Regions from separate parts of the Marichromatium sp. PS1 genome, predicted to be linked through region 1. Evidence: predicted binding sites of a transcription regulator. Region 1 holds the regulator's gene; the other holds the start of a gene.
The links. The regulator sigma-54, encoded in region 1, starts transcription at its own class of promoters, with help from an activator protein. The targets are predictions, from matches to a motif close to TGGCANGNTNCNTGCTT.
Positions count from the first base shown of each region.

Region 2: flgA (flagellar basal body P-ring formation chaperone FlgA) is a predicted target of sigma-54. The motif match lies at 2,953-2,969, and genes of this name have one in related genera.

Region 1 covers NZ_BAAFHB010000002.1:801,664-809,437, reverse strand. Annotated here, with positions in the region: gene ACAM26_RS04940 (KpsF/GutQ family sugar-phosphate isomerase) at 1-419, shown strand, start outside; gene kdsC (3-deoxy-manno-octulosonate-8-phosphatase KdsC) at 512-1,033, shown strand; gene lptC (LPS export ABC transporter periplasmic protein LptC) at 1,030-1,626, shown strand; gene lptA (lipopolysaccharide transport periplasmic protein LptA) at 1,623-2,111, shown strand; gene lptB (LPS export ABC transporter ATP-binding protein) at 2,125-2,850, shown strand; gene ACAM26_RS04915 (RNA polymerase factor sigma-54) at 3,032-4,504, shown strand; gene raiA (ribosome-associated translation inhibitor RaiA) at 4,540-4,893, shown strand; gene ACAM26_RS04905 (PTS sugar transporter subunit IIA) at 5,181-5,639, shown strand; gene hprK (HPr(Ser) kinase/phosphatase) at 5,659-6,627, shown strand; gene rapZ (RNase adapter RapZ) at 6,676-7,533, shown strand; gene ACAM26_RS04890 (PTS sugar transporter subunit IIA) at 7,530-7,774, shown strand, end outside.
Region 2 covers NZ_BAAFHB010000004.1:73,933-81,706, forward strand. Annotated here, with positions in the region: gene ACAM26_RS09510 (flagellar brake protein) at 444-1,154, opposite strand; gene ACAM26_RS09515 (flagella synthesis protein FlgN) at 1,219-1,695, opposite strand; gene flgM (flagellar biosynthesis anti-sigma factor FlgM) at 1,722-2,033, opposite strand; gene flgA (flagellar basal body P-ring formation chaperone FlgA) at 2,134-2,883, opposite strand; gene ACAM26_RS09530 (chemotaxis protein CheV) at 3,141-4,073, shown strand; gene ACAM26_RS09535 (protein-glutamate O-methyltransferase CheR) at 4,199-5,011, shown strand; gene flgB (flagellar basal body rod protein FlgB) at 5,251-5,655, shown strand; gene flgC (flagellar basal body rod protein FlgC) at 5,659-6,078, shown strand; gene ACAM26_RS09550 (flagellar hook assembly protein FlgD) at 6,089-6,769, shown strand; partial or broken gene ACAM26_RS09555 (flagellar hook-basal body complex protein) at 6,846-7,391, shown strand.

The DNA of each region.
Region 1 (7,774 bases):
GCTCGCACCCGGCCGGGAGCCTGGGGCGGCGCCTGCTGCTGCACGTCGACGACATCATGCATCGCGACGAACGGGTCCCCCGCGTCGGGCGCGAGGCGAGCCTGCTGGCCACCCTCGAGGAGATCTCGCGCAAGGGGCTGGGGATGAGCGCGGTGGTCGACGAGGGTGGGCGGCTGTGCGGCATCTTCACCGACGGCGACCTGCGCCGTGCGCTCGATCGCGGCGTCGACGTCCACCACACCCGGATCGAGACGGTGATGACCCGCGACTGTGTCACCATCTCCCCCGGCGCGCTCGCCGCCGAGGCGCTGCAGCTGATGGAGGCGCGCTCGATCAACGCGCTGCTGGCGCTCGACGACGAGCGCCGCCCGGTCGGCGCACTCAACATGCACGACCTGTTGCGCGCGGGCGTGGTCTGAAACTGCCCCCGCTGGTCAAAACCGCCCGCGCACCCGACAATGCGCCGCACAGGGGCCCGCCCCTTCTTCCTCATCAAGGAGTCACCAGGGAGATGCAAGAGATCCGCAACCGCGCCGCCGCCATTCGTCTGGCGATCTTCGACGTCGACGGCGTACTCACCGACGGCAGCCTCTATCTCGGCGACGACGGTCAGGAATACAAGGCGTTCAACGCCCGCGACGGTCACGGCATGGTGATGTTGCGCGAGTCCGGCGTGACCCTCGCGGTGATCACCGGGCGCAGCTCGCGGGTGGTCACCATGCGGATGAAGGGATTGGGGGTGAACCACGTCTACCAGGGCCAGCGCGACAAGCTCGCCGCCTATCTCGAGCTGCGCGAGCGACTGGGGATCGAGGACGCCGCCGTGGCCTATCTCGGCGACGACGTCATCGACCTGCCGGTGATGCGCCAGGTCGGGCTCGCCGCGGCGGTGGCCGATGCCCACCCGATGGTACGCGCCGAGGCGCACTGGCACACCACGGCGCACGGCGGGCGCGGCGCCGCGCGCGAGTTCTGCGAACTGATCATGGACGCTCAGGGGACGCTCGCGCGACTGGCCGGACAGCGTCCATGAGCACCCGCGCGCACTGGCCGCTGCGCTACTACCTGCTCGCCGCCTTCTTCGCCTTCAGCGGGCTCGCGGGCTGGTGGCAGGTCCAGCGCATCGACCAGCCGCAGGGACCGGCCACCGTACGCCCCCGCGTCCCCGACTACGTGGTCCACGCGTTCACCGCGCTCGAGACCGACACCAGCGGCGCACCGAGCCGACGCCTGAGCGCGACCGAGTTGCGTCAGTTCGTCGCCGAGGATCTCTCCGAGCTCGACCGCCCACACATGCAGCTGTTCCAGTCCGACGGACCGCCGTGGCGCGCGCGCGCCGAGCACGGGCTGGTGCTCGACGGCGGCGCGGAGGTGCGGCTGACCGGCGACGTCCATCTCGAGCGCGACGCCACCGCCGAGGCCCCGCCCGCGCACATCGAGACCGAGCAGCTCAACGTCTGGCACCAGCGCGCCTATGCCCGTACCGACCTGCCGGTGCGGGTGGCCAGCGGCGAGGACTGGCTGAGCGCCACCGGCATGCAGCTGTGGTACGACGAGCCGGCGCGCGCCACCTTCCACGGTCGCACCCGGATGCTGCTCGCCCCGACCCAGGAGACCCAACCATGAGCCCTCCACTGCGCCTGCTGGCACTGTTGCTGTTGTTCGGCTGGAACCCGGCCAACGCGCTCGACGACGACCCCCAGCAACCGATGTACATCGAGGCCGACGACGTCGAGGTACGCGAGGCCGAGGGCACCAGCATCTATGTCGGCAACGTCGAGGTCACCCAGGGCAGCATGCGCCTGCACGCCGACCACATGACCGTCTATCACCGCGAGGACCGCCGCCCGCGCCAGATCATCGCCATCGGCACCCCGGCGCGCTTCCGTCAACTGCTCGAGGACGACCAGGGCGAGGTCCGCGCCTTCGCCAGGCGCATGGAGTTCGACACCGACCGCGACGAGCTGGTGCTGATCGACGAGGCGGTACTGATCCAGGGCGAGGACCGCGTCGCCAGCGAGCGCATCGTCTACGACCGTGCCCGCGAACACTTCCGTGCCGGCGGCAGCGGTCGGGTGCGGATCACCATCACCCCCGAGGAGGAGTCATGACAGGGATCGACGGATGAGCGTACTGCGCGCCGAACAGCTCAAGAAACGTTATCGCAGCCGCGAGGTCCTGCGGGGAGTGAGCGTCGAGGTCGAGGCCGGCGAGGTGGTCGGGCTGCTCGGCCCCAACGGCGCGGGCAAGACCACCTGCTTCTATCTCATCGTCGGGCTGATCCCTGCCGACCAGGGGCGCATCACCCTCGACGAGCACGATGTCACCCTGATGCCGATGCATGCGCGCGCGCGCGCCGGACTGAGCTATCTGGCGCAGGAGCCCTCGGTGTTTCGCAAGCTCAGCGCGCGCGACAACATCCTCGCGATCCTCGAGACCCGCGGCGACCTCGACCGCGAGCAGCGCGAGCAGCGTTGCGAGCAGCTGCTCGAGGAGCTCGGCATCGCCCATATCGGCGAGTCGCTGGCACTCAGCCTCTCCGGCGGCGAGCGCCGTCGTCTCGAGATCGCCCGCGCGCTGGCCGTCGACCCCAAGGTGATGCTGCTCGACGAGCCCTTCGCCGGCGTCGACCCGATCGCCGTGGGCGACATCAAGGCGATCGTCTCGCACCTGCGCGAGCGCGGCATCGGCGTGTTGATCACCGATCACAACGTGCGCGAGACGCTCGACATCTGCGATCGCGGCTACATCATCAGTAATGGCGAGGTGATCGCCGCCGGCCGCCCCGACGAGCTGCTCGCCAACCAGCAGGTACGCGACGTCTATCTCGGCGCCGACTTCGCCATGTAGCATGTAGGCGGCAGCATCCGCGCCCCGCTGCTACATATTGGGAGTAAGATGAAGACCATCGCGCCCCGGCAGGGGGCGCGCTTGACGTGACTCAGGCACCTTTGTTGCCACCCGACCTATAATCGTCATAGGACGGTCATCGACCCGGCATAGAGACAGACGCAAGACGCATCGGCGATCCATGAAGCAAACCATCCAGCTTCGCCTCGGCCAACACCTGACGATGACGCCCCAGCTGCAGCAGGCGATTCGCCTCCTGCAGCTGTCGACGCTCGAGCTGCAGAAGGAGATCCAGGAGGCGCTGGACTCCAACCTGATGCTCGAGGAGGCCGAGGAGGCCGACCGCTTCGCCGCCAACGGAGAGGACAGCGGCAATGGCGCACACGAGTCCCCGCCCAGCGATGAGCAGGGCAGCGCCGAGCGTGAGCTCCAGGGCGAGACCAACGAGATCCCCGATGAGCTCCCGGTCGACACCCAGTGGGCCGATGTCTACGACGGCTATCTACCGCCGAGCACCCAGGGCAGCGCCGAGAACGCCGATTTCGACCCCTTCCTCCACCAGAGCCGCCCTCAGACCCTGCACGATCACCTCCTCTGGCAGCTCAACCTGATCCGGCTGAGCGAGCGCGACGAGATGATCGCCGAGGCGGTGATCGATGCCATCGACGCGCGCGGCTATCTTCGGGCCGATCTCGACGAGCTGCTGAGCACCATCGGCGACGATCAGATCAGCCTCGAGGAGATCGCCACCATGGTGCACCGGGTGCAGTCGTTCGATCCCCCGGGGGTCGGCGCCCGCGATCTCGCCGAGTGCCTGCAGATCCAGCTGCGGCAGCTCCCCGCCGAGACCCCGCAGCGCGACCTCGCGCTGGCGATCTGTCGCGACGGCTTCGAGCACCTGCCGCGCAAGGACATCGCCGCGCTGATGCGCCGCTTCAAGCAGACCGAGCCCGAGATTCGTGGTGCACTCACGCTGATCTGCCAGCTCAACCCGCACCCCGGCGACTTGATCGCGCAGGAGCCCCCGGAGTACGTTGTACCCGACATCTTCGTGCGCAGAGAGAATGGTCGCTGGTCGGTGGAACTCAACCCGGAATCCACACCTAAACTGAGGGTGAACGCAGACTACGCCCGGCTGATCCGGCGCGCCGACACCAGCAGCGACAGCGTCACCATGCGCAACCACCTGCAGGAGGCGCGCTGGTTCATCAAGAGCCTGGCGAGCCGCAACGACACCGTGCTGCGGGTGGGCGCCAAGATCGTGGAGATGCAGCAGGCGTTCTTCGAGCACGGCGAGGAGGCGATGCGGCCGATGGTGCTGCGCGACGTCGCCGAGGCGCTCGAGCTGCACGAGTCGACCGTCTCCCGGGTCACCACGCAGAAATACATGCATACGCCGAGGGGCACCCTGGAGTTCAAGTACTTCTTCTCGTCCCACGTCAGCACCACTTCTGGTGGGGAGTGTTCATCAACGGCGATCCGCGCGCTCATTCGTAAGCTGATCGCCGCCGAACCCGCCAGAAAACCCTTGAGCGACAGCAAGATCGCGGCCGAACTGGCCGATCGCGGCATCCAGGTCGCGCGTCGAACCGTCGCCAAGTACCGCGAGGCCATGGGTATTCCAGCCTCGAACGAGCGCAAACGCCTGGCATGAGCAGGCTGTTTGGAACCCCTGTAAGGAGTCCAATGATGCAAATCAATCTGACGGGTCATCACGTCGACATCACCGAGGCACTGCGCGACTACGTCGACAGCAAATTCGCACGCCTGGCGCGTCACTTCGACCACGTCACCAATGCCCACGTCATTCTCAGCGTTGAGAAGCTCGACCAGAAGGCCGAGGCGACGCTGCACATCAATGGTGGGAAGCTCTTCGCCGACTCCGTGCATGAAGATATGTATGCCGCGATCGACGGCCTGACCGACAAGCTCGATCGCCAGATCCTGCGCCACAAGGAGAAGAAGAACGACTATCGCAGCGCACCCGGCCCGAAGGCGGCCGACTCTGAAGCCGAGGCCGACGCCGAGGCCGATACCGAATAGCCCGGCAACGGCCTGATGGCCCATGCGTCGGCGGGGCGTCGGGACACCCGACACCCGCCGGACCGACGCACCGACACCTCGAACGGATCCGTGATCGCGCCGTTCGGGGTGTTTTGCATTGAGACCCTGAGATCCGAGCCGATATCGACACCTGCGGGCTCCGACGACTCGAAGGACACCCAGAATCCATGACCACGACCACGCGCCCCGATCACCCGCCGGTATGGACACCGGACACCGTCACCGCCCAGCGCCCCTGTCCCTGCGACCACCAGGAGCCTTGACCGATGTTCAGTCCAGACCTGATCAGCGAGGCCCGAGTCAGCTGCGGTGCCGAGATCGCCAGCAAGAAGCGGCTGCTCGAGACGCTCGCCGAGCTGCTGGCCAACGACCACCCCCGTCTCAACACCGAACTCGTCTTCGAGCGTCTGCTCGAGCGCGAGCGACTCGGCAGCACCGGACTCGGTCACGGTGTGGCGCTGCCGCACGCCCGCATCAAGGAGATCAACGAGGTGCTCGGGGCCTTCGTCAGCACCAGCACCGGGGTCGACTATGACGCGATCGACGGCGAGCCGGTCGATCTCGCCTTCGCCCTGCTGGTCCCGGAGAGCGCCACCGAGGAGCATCTGCGCTTGCTCGCCCGGCTCGCCGGCATGTTCAGCGACCCGGCCACCCGCGCCGCGCTGCGCGAGGCCGGCTCGGCGGCGACCGTCCTGCAACTGATCGAGACGAGCGAGGCGCGCTAGCGCCACGCCGACCTGGGCCATGCTCGACAGCCTCCAGTCACTCCTCGAACAGACCGGCCCGCGGCTGCAGCTGCGCTGGCTCAACGGCGAGCCCGAACAAGGCTCCCCACTGCGCCGGCCCGAGCGCGCACGCTCGCGCGAGTCGCTGATCGGCTCGCTCAACTGCATCCATCCCAACTGTCTGCAGGTGATCGGGCGCGCCGAGCAGCGCTATCTCCAGGCACTGGGACGCACCGCCTTCGAGGAAACCCTCGAGCAACTCTTCGCCGAGCAGCCGGCGGCGATCCTGTTCGCCGACGGCCTCGAGCCCCACCCCGCCTTCTTCGCCTTCGCCGCCGAGCACGACACCCCGCTGCTCGGCTCGCCGCTCGGCGACGAGGAGCTGATCAACCACCTGCGCTATTTTCTCACCCACGCCCTGGCCGAGCGCCAGACCCTGCACGGCGTCTTCATCGAGGTGCTGGGGATGGGGGTATTGCTGGTCGGCGATCCGGCGGTGGGCAAGAGCGAGCTGGCGCTCGACCTGATCACCCGCGGTCATCGGCTCATCGCCGACGACGCGCCGCGCTTCGCGCGCATCGCCCCGGAGGCCATCGAGGGCACCTGCCCGGAGACCCTGCGGGACTTCCTCGAGGTGCGCGGGCTGGGTATCCTCAACATCCGCGCGATGTTCGGCGAGGGCGCGGTCCAGCGCAGCAAGACGCTGAACCTGATCATCGATCTGCAACCCCTCGACCAGCAACAGATCGCCGGTCTCGACCGGCTCACCGGCAGCCTCTCGGCAACCGACGTGCTCGGGGTGGCGATCCCAACCATCACCATGCCGGTGGCGCCGGGACGCAACCTGGCCATCCTGGTGGAAGCGGCAGTGCGCCACCAGATCCTACGTATCCGTGGCTATGACGCCGGCGTCGACTTCATCGACCGGCAGGCGCGGGCGATCCGTCTCGACCGCCCCGACCCGCCCGGCCCCGGATCCAGACCCTAGCACCGCTCCCGACCTCGATCGGGACCGGCCCGGAGCAACCCGCAGCCCATGAAACTCGTCATCCTCAGTGGCCTGTCCGGCTCGGGCAAGAGCGTCGCCCTGCATACGCTCGAGGACCTTGGCTATTACTGCATCGACAACCTGCCGCTGTTCCTGCTCAAGGACCTGGTCGCGGGGCTGCGCAAGGCCCCCGACGACGGCTTCTCCAGCACCGCGGTGGGCATCGACGCGCGCACCAGCCCGCGCGCGCTCGGTCGGCTCGCGGAGCTGATCGAGGAGGCACGCGCCCAGGGCATCGACTGTCGGGTGATGTTCCTCGACGCCGACACCGACACCCTCAAGCGCCGCTTCAGCGAGACCCGGCGGCGTCACCCGCTCACCCGCGGCAACCGCTCGCTCGACGAGGCCATCCGCCTCGAGCGCCGTCTGCTCGAGGCCATCGGCCGCTGCGCCGAGATCCGTATCGACACCACCCACACCAATGTGCACGAACTACGCGACCTGGTCCGCGCCCACCTCGTCGGCAGCGACTCGCCCAAGGTCTCGATCCTGCTGCAGTCGTTCGGCTTCAAGCACGGCGTGCCCAAGGACGTCGACTTCATCTTCGACGTGCGCTGCCTGCCCAACCCGCACTGGCAGCCGGAACTCAAGCCACTGACCGGACTCGATCAGCCGGTGATGGAGTTCCTCGACGCCAGCACCGAGGTCGGCGAGATGCGTGACGACATGCTCGCCTTCTTCGACCGCTGGATCCCGCGCTTCGAGACCGACGGGCGCAGTTATCTCACCATCGCCATCGGCTGTACCGGCGGCCAGCATCGCTCGGTCTACATGACCGAGGCGCTGCGCCGTCACTTCGAGCAGACCGGTCACAAGGTGCTGGTCAGACACCGGGAGTTACCGTGAGCATCGGACTGTTACTCATCACCCACCAGCCACTCGGCGGCGACCTGCTGCGCATCGCCAGCGCCATCCTCGGCACCGAGCCGGCAGCCACCGAAGCGCTCGAACTGGTCAACGACCGTCCCTGCGAGTGCATGCTGCGCGAGGCGCTCGACTGCGTCGACCGACTCGACCAGGGCGGCGGCGTACTGGTGCTCACCGATCTCTACGGTGCCACCCCGGCCAACATCGCCCTGGCGCTGCA
Region 2 (7,774 bases), on a different contig from region 1:
GGCGGGGAGTAGCCGTAGCGTCGGGATCGGGCGCAGCGCGATGACCTCGGCGGTTGGCCGCGTGGGCAGGGGCGCGGCGTTCGGTTGGGGCGGCGGCGTTGATGTCGATGTCGCCGCCCCCGGGAGCTGAGGACTGGGCTGTGGGGCGCTGGCCTGTGCTGGCGACTGCGTGGATGGCAGTGGTGCCAGCAAGCGCAGTTGCAGCGGGGCCGACCAGCTGGTGCCCGGGCCCGGGGGACGGACCCGGGCGAAGACCTCTCCCGGGGCGGGCGCTGGGGTGCGGTTCGGTGTGGCGAGCTCAAGCTCGAGCTTCAATCCGATGGTCAGCTCCAGGGCCTGTCGTACCGTGGCGCTGCCCTGCATCCGGCTGCTGCTCAGCAGCTGCAGCAATGGTTGACCTGGGATGGGTTCGCTCATGCGGGCCGTGATGCGGGGCTCGCGGGTCAGACCGCGACCTTGCGCGCCTCACGCTGATAGTGGAGGGTTGCGCGCATCAGCGCGCGCTCGGTGCCCTGATCGAGATTGACGATACGAAAACCGGCGGCGAAGCGCCCGGGCTCGGCCACCGGTCGGCTGTTGATCAGGACTGCCTCGCCGGTCAGCGGTGCGTTCAGGACCGGCAGCTGCATCCCCGAGTAGTGCAGCAGGGTGCCGGGCTCGACCCGTGCGATATCGCTCCAGTCGACCTCGAGACAGAAGCCCTTGGCCGAGAGGTCGAGCAGCCGGCCGTTGAGCGTATCACTGGAGTTGACGTGGTGCAGACGAACGTGACGGATCTCGCCAAAGGGCAGGGCGGCGCGGAAGATCTCGCGACGCTGCAGATAGTTGAGTGCCTCGGGGTAGGGGCAGGCGTAGAGCGCGATGCCGTCCTCCTCGAGGATGTCGGCCACCCGGGTCGAGAAGCGGATCGCGATCCCGCGCAGGTTGCCATAGACGCGGATCTCATGGGCCTGGCCGACCTGCTGATGTCCCTCCTCGGGGTGGAGTTCGTCGAGAAACAGTGTGCGCTGTTCACCATCGAGACGGATCAGCGAGGAGGCGAACAGCGGGCCGTCGGGATCGAGACGGACGTTGACCACCAGCAGCCGGTGATTCATGTCGCTGAGGATGGTCGAGATCCGTCCGGGGTTGGTGATCAACTCTTCTGCGGCCATGATGCTGCTCGGTCTGTGGTTGGCGGAGGGGCCGTCCGGCTCCGGCCAGGGCGAGGTCGGCCTGTCAGGCGCGGCTGATGGTGCGACTGTGCGGGGTGCCGTTGTTGGCTTGGCCGCGCGGGTCGTAGGTGGTGGCGTTGGGGTCCTCGCCGCGGAGGATGCGCAGCGACAGGGTGACGCGCTTGCGATCACGATTGATCAGTGTGGCATTGGTGCGGTTGAGTTGGTCGCAGCGCACCACGTAGCCCCGCAGCGCATCCCAGCGCGGGGTGAGGTCGCGTCGTGGATCAACGCGCTCGAGCAGCCGCTCCACGCCCTGAGCGTCGAAGGTGTAGCCGGTGTCCTCGACCCATTGCTTCATGCGTAACGTCTCTTCCTCGAGCTGGTCGGCGAGCTGCTGCTTGCCGGCGACGACGCGCTGCAACTCATCGGGATCGCGCAGCTCGATCGCCCGGGTCTCGTCGAGCAACGCCTGCTCCAGACGGGTCGCCAGGGCGATCGCCGTTTCGAGCGAGTGGGCGAAGGGACCGGTGTGCTCCATGGGCCAACCTCAAGTCAGACGGTGATTCAGGCCAGCAGTTGCTCGAACTCGATGACGCTGTCGGCGAGCTGCTGGTTGTCGATCGGATAGCGCCCCTCGGCGATGGCCTGCTTGATCTTCGCGACCTTGGCCTCGTCGATCGGCGGCTCGGTCGATTCGCCCCGCGATGCGCTCATGCTCTTGGCCGCTGAGGTCAACGTGACCGTCTCCCCACCCTCGACGCCCGGACGTGCCTGGGCCTCGCCCTCGGGCGCCTTGGCGCCACCGCGCACGCCGTTGCCGGCGGAGTTGTTGCCTTCGGTGCGAAACGCGGTCGTGGTGAGGTTCTTGATGTCCATTGGCGTTGCTTCCGATCGACGTGGGCTCACAGCTGATAACGGCCGTCGACCAGGAAACTGTAGTCCATTGTCGTGTGCCCGTCGCAGCCCCACCATATGGCTACAATGGTACGTGGATATGCCCGGAGGGTTCCACATAGCCTTCGACGATCCGGCGCGAGGAGCGGTTGCGCACGCGGATGCGCTCTCCCGCCGCTCCATCCTCGAGCGCCTCGCCGGACATTCGGACCATCAGGCCGCCGTCTCCCGAGTAGATGGTGACGAGCTGTCCGCGCTCGACGAGCTTGCGCGGGGCGACGTGGGCGCTGGTGATGACTTGCCCCGGAGTGAGCGCGCGGCGCGCTTCCATGCCGATCACGGCGTTCGGGTCCCTGAAGTAACCACCGCTCAGGCTCGAGACCTCCTGGCGTTCACGCCGCAGGTCGGTTGCCTGGATACGCTGCTCGCGGGCGATCGGCCTGGCGACCACCACGACCTGGGTGTGGCGCTCGATACGGGCGGGGACGAAGATCGACCATTGCACCGGCTCGGAGCAGCGCAGGTTGACGGTGGTCGAGCCGCTGGTGCGGGCGCCGGGGGCGAGACTGGCGTTCGGCGTACGATCACACCGCGCCAGTCGCAGGCGGGCGTCGATCTGGCCGACCAGGACCTCGATCTCGTCCGTCCCCGTCGTTTGGGTGATCGCCGAGAGATAGGTGGCCACGGTATCGCGGAGTCGCTCGACCGACTCGATCTCGCCAGCCTGGGGGTGCTGCGCTGGCCACAACAGCAGGCTGAGGAGACCGGCGAGGGCGATCGCCAGGCTGATGGTGCGCCGTGTCGGGTTGTCGATAGAGGTGGATGGTTGCATGGGGATCACCGCTGAATGGATGCTGGCGGGGTGCCGACGCGCCGGGTCGGCTGTCCGATACGCCATGGCATGCAGAAATCGCGCCTGAGCGTAGCCCGGGGCAGGGTCGATGGTGGCGTCTCGTTGGGTCATGATGCCCCGGAGAGACGAGTGGGAGAGGACGGCTGCGCCGAATTCGTTCATGAAGCCTGTCGGCTTAGGCTATCATGCTCAGGCATGATCACCCGGGCCGGCGGGCCTCGACTTGGAGGTGGTAGATGAGTCAGTTTATTGACGACGTCGATCAACGTACCCGCATGGTGGGGCAGAATCGCATGGAGCTGCTGCTGTTCCACCTCGGCAGCGACCAGACGTTCGGTATCAATGTGTTCAAGGTTCGCGAGGTGATCGCTCGCCCCAAGCTGCAGCAGTTGCCCGGGGCGAGCGCGATCGTGCGCGGCGTGGCGACGATCCGTGACCGCACGGTTTCGATCATCGATCTGGCGCAGGCCATCGGCTTCGTCGACCGGCCGGGGGATGATACCGATGCCAAGGTGATCGTCACCGAGTTCAACCGTTCGGTGCAGGGCTTCTGGGTCTCGGCGGTGGATCGTATCGTCAACGTCAACTGGGAGACGGTGAAGCCGCCGCCACGAGGGACCGAACAGGAAAGCTATCTGGTGGCGGTCACCGAGGTCGAGGGGCGGCTGGTGCAGATCATCGATGTCGAGCGGGTGTTCGCTGCCATCAATCAGCTCAAGGAAGATGTCTCGGAGACCACCCTGGAGCGGGCCGAGCACATCGATCATCACAAGTCGATCCTGGTGGTCGACGACTCGATGGTCGCGCGCAAGCAGATCGAGCGCGCCATTGGCGAGATCGGTTTCCAGGTCGAGACCCGCTCCGATGGTCGCGCCGCGCTCGACTTCCTCGAGGAGCTGGCCGAGACTGGCGCTGTCTCGGACACCATCGAGATGGTGATCTCCGACATCGAGATGCCGCGTATGGACGGCTATACCCTGACCCGCAAGATCCGCGACAATAGCAAGCTCAAGGATCTGCCGGTGGTGCTGCACTCCTCGCTGAGCGGGCAGTTCAACGCCGATATGGTCAAGCGCGCCGGGGCCGATGACTTCCTGCCGAAGTTCGATCCGGACGAGTTGGCCGCGATGGTGATGAAGCATGGTGGCCGACCCGCGGACGACTCCTGAGCGAGATGGCCCTTACAGTCTTCCTGATGCATAGAAAGTGTGAGTATTCCATTGAGTGATTCGATCAGCGTGGTCCTGCGCCAGTGCATGGCGGATGCGAACGGACGTTTGGCCAGAGGTCTGTCGTGATAGATCCGCAAGACTACGCAGAATTCTCGCGCTTTCTCTCCGAGTGCTGCGGCTTGGTGCTGGGTGAGAATCGTCAGTATCTCGTCTCCAGTCGGCTCTCGCGCCTGCTCGGTGAGTTCTCCTTCTCCAGTGTCGAGGAGCTGCTGCGCGCGCTGCGCCGCTCTGCGGACCCGACGCTCAAGTCGCGTGTGATCGACGCGATGACCACCAACGAGACCTCCTGGTTTCGTGATGTCTATCCGTTCGAGATCCTGCGCCACGTGGTCCTCCCCGAGCTGGCGGAAAAGAAACGCCCGATCCGCATCTGGTCGGCGGCCTGCTCGAGCGGTCAGGAGCCTTACAGCATCGCCATGGTGCTGGCCGAGTGGGAGCAGAGCTTTCCGCCGAAGAACATCCAGACCAGCGTGCTCGGCACCGATCTCTCCGATACCGTGCTCGCCGAGGCGCGTGGTGGTGTCTACGATGGGCTTGGGATCGTGCGCGGCCTGAGCAAGGAACGGCGCGACCGTTTCTTCGAGACCGTGCCCAACGGGCATCGCATCAAGCCCGATATCCAGCGTCGGGTCCGCTTCCAGAAGCTCAACCTGATGGAGTCCTATGCCGCGCTCGGCAAGTTCGAGATCGTCTTCTGTCGCAACGTGCTGATCTATTTCTCGGCCGAGACCAAGCGTCGGGTTTTTGACGGCATTGCCAAACAGATGGAGCCGGGTGGCTATCTCTTCGTCGGAGCCTCCGAATCGGTCGGCTCCTATACCAACGCCTTCGAGATGGTCCGCACGCCAAAGGGCGCCGTGCTCAGGCGTCGTTAGCGCCTCTCTACGACCCCGCTCGCGCTCCTGTCTGTTCGCGGCGGGGTCGTCTCCAGCCTCCCCAGCCTCCAGCCTCCAGCCTCCAGCCTCCAGCCTCCAGCCTCCAGCCTCCAGCCTCCAGCCTCCAGCCTCCAGCCTCCAGCCTCCAGCCTCCAGCCTCCAGCCTCCAGCCTCCAGCCTCCAGGTTGGCCTAATGTTTGCATTGTCTTCGGCAAGTCAATGCCACAGGCGTGTTCCACATGAGTCTTTCACTCGACAAGGCACTGGGGATCCAGCCCGCGGCGGTACGGGTGCGGGCACAGCGTCTGGAGCTGCTGGCCTCGAACCTCGCCAACGCGGACACCCCGAACTACAAGGCACAGGACATCGATTTCAGGTCTGCGCTCGCCACCCAGGTCGAGCGTGACGATCTGTTGCCACTGGAGCAGACCCGGCAGGGCCATCTGCCGCTGCCGCGCGCGGATCTGGACTCGGCGATGGCGCCGCTCTATCGCATCCCGTCGCAGCCGTCGCTCGATGGCAACACCGTCGACCCGCAGTTCGAGCGCGCCGCCTTCGCCGAGAACGCCATGCAGTTCCAGAGCAGCCTCGAGTTCCTCAATCGTCGGGTTTCCGGCATCCGCTCCGCACTACGCAAGGAGTAAGGCATGAGCACCCTATTCAGTGTCTTCAATACCTCGGCCTCGGCGCTGACCGCGCAGTCGGTGCGACTGAATACCGTCGCTTCAAACCTGGCCAACGCCAATACCGCGGCGAGCTCGCCGGAGGAGACCTACAAGTCGAAGCAGGTGCTGTTCCAGACCCTGCTCGATCGCAGCGACCCCACGGGCGCGGCCCGCCCGGTGCGGGTGGCCGATATCGTCGACTCCACCGCCGAGCCGATCCCGACCTTCGAGCCCAACCACCCGCAGGCCAATGAGGAGGGCTATGTGTTCCGCCCGGCGATCAGCGTCGTCGAGGAGATGGCCAACATGATGTCGGCCTCGCGCAGCTACGAGGCCAACGTCGAGGTGATGAACACCTCGCGCCAGCTGTTGCAGCGCACCCTGCGCATCGGTCAGAGCTAGGAGCCTCGCCATGAGTGAAATCAATACCGACGTGCTCACTGGGCTGGGGCTCAGCAGTTACGAGGGCACCAAGAAGGAACCGATCGACAACTCGCTCGGCCAGGAGGACTTCCTCAAGCTGATGACCACCCAGCTGTCCAACCAGGACCCGCTCAACCCGATGGAGAACGGCGAGTTCATCGGCGAGCTGGCGCAGTTCTCCACCGTCACCGGCATCGAGGAGCTGACCGTCGCCTTCGAGTCGTTGGCGCAGTCGTTCAGCCAATGGCAGACCCTGCAGGGCGCGTCCCTGGTCGGTCGCGATGTACTGGTGCCGGTCGAGGACTTCGAGTTCCAGTCGGGGGAGACGGTGGCGGGAGCGATCAGTCTGCCGAGCTCCGGGACTGGCGTTACGGTCGACGTCTACAACGATGCGGGACAGGTGGTGCGCTCGATGGATCTCGGTACCCAGGCATCGGGCTTGCATGACTTCACCTGGGACGGCTTGACGAACGACGGAACGGAGGCGCCCAGCGGCACCTACGAGTTCAAGTCCAGGGCGCTGCTCGGCGAGAGCACCGAGGCGCTCTACACCCTGGTCAGTGGCGAGGTCAGCAGCGTCGCCCTGGGCGGGGAGGACAGTGGCCTGGTGCTCCAGGTGCAGGGGCTCGGCAACGTCGACTTCAACAGTGTGTTCCGCATCGGCAGTTGACGCGCGCATGGATGCGGCGCGCCGGTAGACCCTGGGACGTCATCGCAGATATCAGCTCTAGTTCAGGAGACGCATCATGCCTTTTCGCATCGGACTCAGTGGTCTGAACGCCGCCTCGGCCGACCTCGAGGTCACGGGTAACAACATCGCCAACGCCGGCACCGTCGGCTTCAAGGAGTCGCGCGCCGAGTTCGCCGACGTCTTCGCCAACTCCTACGGCGACATCACCAAGACCGCCATCGGCTCGGGCGTGCGTCTGGAGGCGGTGACCCAGCAGTTCAGCCAGGGCAACATCGATTTCACCGACAACGCGCTCGATCTCGCGATCAACGGTGAGGGCTTCTTCGTGCTCAACGACAACGGCGAGCAGCTCTACACCCGCGCCGGGGCCTTCCAGGTCAACCGCGACGGCTTCGTCGTCAACAGCGCCGGCCAGCGTCTGCAGGTGTTCCCGCCGGTCGAGAAGAACAGCCCCGACCCCGGTTTCAGCACCGGTCAGTTGAGCGACCTCCAGCTCGACTTCGGTGACAATCCGCCGCGTCCGACCTCGGAGATCGACATGTCGATCAACCTCAGCTCGGAGGCCGAGCAGATCGTCGACGAGGAGGCGGGGGTGATCAATGTGACGGCCGATCCCGCCAACACCGGCGCGGTGACCGAGTCGCGGGTCTATGTGGTCGATTCGAGCAACCCGAACTATCTCAACCCGTTCACCCTCACCTACGACGCGACCAACGATGAGTACACCTATGATGACGGGACCGGTACCCAGGTCCCGGTCGCGGCGGAGAATGTCGTGGTCAGTGGCGACAAGACCACGATCACCGTCAATGGCTGGGCGATGGAGCTGTACGGCACACCCGCCGATGGCGATCAGTTCTCGACCGCGCCCGAGGCGACGGCCACCGTGGGGAGCGCCAACACCAGCGCGGTGACCGTGAGCGGTCTGGCGGTACTCGACTCCTCGGACCCCGATATCCTCGATCCGGCGACCCTGGTCTATCA